One region of the Ligilactobacillus salivarius genome, then DNA from elsewhere that is predicted to be linked to it. Evidence: predicted binding sites of a transcription regulator. Region 1 holds the regulator's gene; the other holds the start of a gene.
What was found. Region 1 encodes HrcA, which represses chaperone genes, less so after heat shock. Its sites were predicted from a motif close to TTAGCACTCNNNNNNNNNGAGTGCTAA; they were not measured.
Positions count from the first base shown of each region.

Region 1 (3,219 bases):
TCACCACAAGATTTTATAGATAAATATGTAGTAGGGTTACATGCAATATGTGTTGTTGCAGGTCAAGACTACACTTATGGAAAACATGATATTGCTAATATGGATACTATTTCGGATTTTGCAAAAGGAAGGTTTGAAATAATAACTGTAGACCACTTACAACGTAATGATCAAAAAATTAGTTCTACTCAGATAAGAAAAGATTTAGATAGTGGGAATGTGGAAGCCGCTAATTTGCTATTAGGATATCAATATGAAAATCATGGAACTGTTGAACATGGTTTTAAGAGAGGAAGAAAAATAGGATTCCCAACTTTAAATGTTTCTATCCCTAAGAATGAACGTATTTTAGGGGAGGGTGTATATGCTGTTAAAGTGAAAATAGATAAAGATAATTTATGGTATGAAGGAATGGCATCTATAGGGCATAATGAAACATTTGGTGATGATTTAGAAAAAACAGTTGAGATAAACCTATTTAATTTTGATAAAAGTGTTTATGGAGAAAAAGTTATTGTTAAATGGTATAAATTTTTAAGAGAAATGGTGAAATTTGATAGTGTTGAGGAACTAATAGATCAATTAAATAAAGATAAAAGAGATACTGAGGTCTTTTTTGAAGACTTGAAAAAAAATTAGCACTTATAGGGTTACTCTGCTAATTTTTTGGCTAAAACTCTTGACTAATCCCATTAACTAGGTTATATTAATAATTGACTTAGCACTCTAATGTGTTAAGTGCTAAAAGAGGTGGTTGGTTTGCTAACTGAAAGACAGTTGTTGATTTTGGAAACAATAATCCGAGATTATACTGATTTAGGACAGCCTATTGGTTCTAAAACTTTGCAAGAACAATTACCTATACGTGTTAGTTCAGCTACTATTCGAAATGAAATGGCAGTTCTTGAAAAACAAGGTTTTATAACTAAAGAGCACTCTAGTTCTGGTCGAATTCCTTCCCTTAAGGGATATCGTTATTATGTTGATAATTTAGTTAAACCCGTTAAAATAGATTCTAAATCTGTAAGAAGTATTCAATCTCTATTTGGAAATGAATATCGTAGAGCTGATGAAATAATAGAAATGTCTGCAAAGATATTGTCTGATTTAACTAATTATACGGCGATAACTTTGAGACCAGAAGCTAGTGATTTAAAACTCGAAGGATTCAGGATGGTACCATTAGGAAATGGCCAAGTAATGGTTATTCTCGTTGCCAGTGATGGATCAGTTGAAAGCCAAATTTATAATTTACCTAATAACATAGATGGAGAGTCTCTAGAAGCTGTTATTAGGCTAATTAATGATAAATTGGTAGGTTCTTCCCTTAGTGAAGTCACTTCTAAACTACAAGAATTGCAGCCGTTACTTACTAAATATATTGAAAAATCTGATGGATTTATCGATGTATTTGGTGGAATCTTAGATAAAGCTATCAAAGAGCAGTTTTATATTGGTGGAAGGCGAAATTTGTTAAATTTTGCTAACGGTAATAATTTAGAACAGATCAAATCCCTGTATTCATTAATTGATGATGAATCAGATAAGATTGGTGGGTTAGTAGATAATACGACTAATCCACATGATCATCATGGAATTTCGGTTAAAATAGGTGATGAGATGTCTGATAGGTTATTGTTAGATTACAGTCTCGTATCGGCGACTTACAATGTTGGGAGTCATGGTCGTGGCATGATTGCTATTTTAGGACCTACTAACATGCCTTATTCTAAGATGATAGGATTGGTTGAAGTTTTCCAAAAAGAGCTAACTAAAAAATTAATTGATTATTACCGAAATTTTGATGAGTGATAATTGAAAGGGGTGGCGATGTGTCTGAAGAAGAAGTAAAAGTTTCTGAGCAAAATGATGACAGTGAAAAAGAAATTAAAGAAGATGATAAAGCTTCATCTGTTGAGAACGAAAAATCAGTAGAGGAGACAGATGATTCTTCAAAAGCATTAGATGAACTTCAAAAGAAGTACGATGATATTGAGGATAAATATTTACGAGCTGAGGCTGAAATGGCTAACATGACACAACGTTTTAAGAAAGAACAAGAAATGTTGTTGAAGTATGAGGGTCAAGATTTAGCTCGTGATATTTTACCAGTTATTGATAATTTAAACCGTGCTTTAGAAATTGAAGTAGATAATGATGCATCACAGCAACTGAAAAAGGGTATAGAAATGGTTGCTCGTGATATGGAAAAAGCCTTGAAAAACAATAATGTTACTAAAATAGATTCTTTAGGAAAGGTGTTTGACCCTACTTTACACCAAGCTGTAAAGACAGTTCCTGTTGAAGAAGGACAAGAACCAGAAACTATAGTACAAGTTTTCCAAGACGGATACATGCTAAAAGATAGAGTATTACGACCAGCAATGGTTGTTGTAGCTCAATAAGTAGTATTTAATTAATATATTTATAAAAGAGGTAATACATTTATGTCAAAAATCATTGGTATTGATTTAGGTACAACAAACTCAGCTGTTGCTGTACTAGAAGGTAAAGATCCTAAAATTATAACAAATCCAGAAGGTAATAGAACAACTCCATCAGTTGTATCATTCAAAAATGGTGAAACACAAGTTGGTGAAGTAGCTAAGCGTCAAGCTATTACAAATCCAAATACAGTATCTTCTATAAAGCGTCATATGGGAGATGCAAACTATAAGGTAAAGATTGAAGATAAAGAATATACTCCACAAGAAATTTCAGCAATGATTTTACAATACATTAAAGATTATGCTGAAAGCTACTTAGGTGAAGAAGTGTCACAAGCTGTTATTACAGTTCCTGCATACTTTAACGATTCACAACGTCAAGCAACTAAAGACGCAGGTAAGATTGCTGGTTTGAAAGTTGAAAGAATTGTTAATGAACCTACAGCTGCAGCTTTAGCTTATGGTCTTGATAAATTAGATAAAGATGAACGTATTTTAGTATTTGACCTTGGTGGTGGTACTTTTGACGTTTCTATCCTTGAATTAGGTGATGGAGTATTTGAAGTTCTATCAACTAATGGTGATACACATCTTGGTGGTGATGATTTTGATAATAAGATCATTGATTGGTTAGTTGAAAACTTTAAAGCTGACAATGGAATTGATCTATCTCAAGATAAAATGGCTATGCAACGTTTGAAAGATGCTGCTGAAAAGGCTAAGAAGGACTTGTCTGGTACAACAGAAGCACAAATTTCACTACCATTTATTG
Region 1 is NZ_CP117983.1:660,918-664,136, forward strand. Features, by position in the region: gene ribF (riboflavin biosynthesis protein RibF) at 1-639, shown strand, start outside; gene hrcA (heat-inducible transcriptional repressor HrcA) at 760-1,812, shown strand; gene grpE (nucleotide exchange factor GrpE) at 1,833-2,405, shown strand; gene dnaK (molecular chaperone DnaK) at 2,448-3,219, shown strand, end outside.

Region 2 (3,219 bases), 580 kb from region 1:
CAGTAGCACCTGTCAATGTAGCAATATCTTGTAACATTGCCTTACGACGATCGCCAAATCCTGGAGCTTTAACTGCAACAACGTTAAATGTTCCACGAATCTTGTTCAAAACAAGTGTAGGTAATGCTTCACCGTCTACATCATCAGCAATAATCAATAATGGACGACCTTGTTGTACAATTGATTGCAATAATGGTAATACTTCTTGAATGTTTGAAATCTTCTTATCTGTTAATAAAATGTATGGATTATCTAAATCAGCTTCCATCTTATCATTATCAGTTACCATATATTGTGATAGATATCCTCTATCAAATTGCATACCTTCAACAACATCTAAAGAAGTATCGATACCTTTAGATTCTTCAATTGTAATAACACCATCATTACCAACTTTTTCCATAGCATCGGCAATTAATTTACCAACTTCTTCGTTAGCAGATGAAATAGAAGCAACTTGTGCAATATCACTCTTGGATTCTACTGTATGGGACATTTCATGTAATGCATCAACTGCAGCCTTAGTTGCTAATTCAATACCACGACGAATTCCAACTGGGTTTGCACCAGCAGTTACATTCTTCATACCTTCATTTACAATAGCTTGTGTTAAAACAGTAGCAGTTGTTGTACCATCACCTGCAATATCATTTGTCTTAGAAGCAACTTCAGACACCAATTTTGCTCCCATATTTTCGAAATGATCTTCTAAATCAATAGCCTTAGCAATTGTTACACCATCATTTGTAATTGTGGGGGAACCATAAGATTGTTCCAAAACAACATTACGGCCTTTAGGACCAATAGTTGATTTTACTGTATTTGCTAATTTATCTACACCCTTCAACATCTTTGAACGAGCATCTTCTGAAAACTTAATTTCCTTTGCCATAAATCTCTTCACCTCAAATTAATTAAAAATTAATCTATAACCGCAATAATGTCATTTTCACGGATTACTAAATATTCTTCGCCTTCATATTTAACTTCAGAACCAGCATACTTATCAAAAACAACTGATTGACCAACTTTTACTTCAGGTTCAACCCTTTGTCCATTGTCTAAGATACGTCCGTTACCAACAGCAATTACTTCACCTGTTGTAGGCTTTTCTTTTGCATTACTTGCGATAACAATTCCACCAATGGATTGTTCTTCTTCCTTTTGAACTTTTAAAACAACGCGATCTCCTAATGGTTTAAGCACGTCTAATCCCTCCAATATCAATCATCTGTATCATTTAGCACTCTCAACTCTTGAGTGCTAACTACAATTAATACTATAACCACTTTAAATATAAATTGCAAGTATTTTTTATCACTCGACACATTAGAGTGCTAATTTTTTTATTTGACCTGTTAATGGTACAATTAAACTTAAAAATGAAAGGTGATAATTAATTTGGAACAAAGAAATTCTATTCCCTTATTGCTAACCTATATTGGTTATCAAATTTTGTTAGCAATATTCAATATTTTTTATAATCAAAGTCATAATTTTTATTTGGTTGAAACTATTATTGGAATACTCTGCATGTTGTTTATTGTTTATCTCAATCATAGATTCTCTTTTAAAAATAAATTAGAATATAAAACTATTAAACTTAAATCTATTTTACTCTGGAGTATCCTTGGTATGGTCGGTGCCCTCATAATTCAAATTGGATTATCTCGTATCGAATCAGGACTTTTTCATTTTTCATCATATTCAGCTAATACTAACCTATTGTTAGAAATTGTTCACCATTACCCATACTACATTTTAGTACCTGGAATTGTTGCACCTGTAATGGAAGAGTTAATTTTTAGAAAAGTTTTATTTGGAAATTTTTCAAGATTCATCCCTTTTCTACCTGCTGCCTTAATTTCCAGTCTTCTATTTAGTTTAGCTCATATGGATGGTCATTTCCTTATCTATGCTAGTATTGGCCTTTTGTTTTGCTATATTTACTATCGGACTGGAACGATTATTACTTCTACTTTTAGTCATATATTTCTAAACTTGTTTATTATACTTCTATCATCGCTTTAGAAGTTATTAATATCAAAAAATTGCTGAAGATTAATGTGATTAGATAACATCATAATCTTCAGCAATTTTTATTTTGAGACTCATTTCGGTCTTCTATGTAACACTACTCTTCTGTGCTTCCAAAATGATTCAAGAAATAAATCAAAGTTTCCATTTCATTCGTCAAATCTACATTTTGCACACGTATATTTTCTGGTACAGTAATTCTAAGTGGTGTAAAATTCAATATTCCCCTTACACCAACTTCCACTAACTCATCTGTAACTTTTTGTGCTACAGGAGCTGGAACAGTTAAAATTACAATTTCAATTTGCTGTAACTTTAATTGTTCTTTCATATCAGACATTGGATATACTGGAATTCCACTTTGAATTGTTCCCGTAATATCTTCATTTACATCAAATGCTGCACTAATTCTTACATGATTACTTTGATGGAAATTAAAGTTCAATAAAGCATGTCCTAAATTACCAACCCCAACCAAAGCAACATTAGTTAACGTATCTTGATTTAATTGCTTAGTAAAAAAATCAAGTAAACTTTGTACATCATATCCGTAACCACGTTTACCTAAAGCACCAAAATACGAAAAATCACGTCGAATAGTAGCAGAATCTACTTTTACGGCTTCAGCTAATTCTGTTGAAGAAACTCTATTCTTTCCAGAATTAGATAATAGTCTTAGATAACGATAATATATCGGTAGACGTTTTGCAGTAGCCTGCGGAATCTTTACTTCTGCCATTAGACTTTCCTCTTTTCGTGAAATATTTAACATAAGTTTAACACATAGCTCCACAATTATACAATATATTGGCTTAATTATCATCTTTAACGTTTTTATTTGTGAAATTTCTATGTTACACTATAAATCGTCTTAGTGTTATAATACAGTAAATTAATAGAAAAGGTGATTTTATGCTACTTTTACAAGCACAGCAAGTTGCCCGACATTTTGGAGCAGATATCCTTTTTGAGAATGTCAATCTTGATATAAAAGATAATTCCAAGATCGCACTTGTTGGTCGCAACGGAGCAGGAAAATCTACACTAATAAAAATGTTAATCGGTGAATCACTTCCAGATGAAGGAAAAATCGTTACTAAACGAGATTTAACTATTGGATATTTAGCACAACATACAGGATTAGAATCTACTAAAAATGTATTAGATGAAATGTTAAGTGTC
Region 2 is NZ_CP117983.1:1,240,875-1,244,093, forward strand. Features, by position in the region: gene groL (chaperonin GroEL) at 1-892, opposite strand, end outside; gene groES (co-chaperone GroES) at 922-1,206, opposite strand; gene PTA89_RS06125 (CPBP family intramembrane glutamic endopeptidase) at 1,402-2,031, shown strand; gene PTA89_RS06130 (redox-sensing transcriptional repressor Rex) at 2,135-2,776, opposite strand; gene PTA89_RS06135 (ABC-F family ATP-binding cassette domain-containing protein) at 2,950-3,219, shown strand, end outside.
Region 2: groES (co-chaperone GroES) is a predicted target of HrcA. The motif match lies at 1,241-1,267, and genes of this name have one in related genera.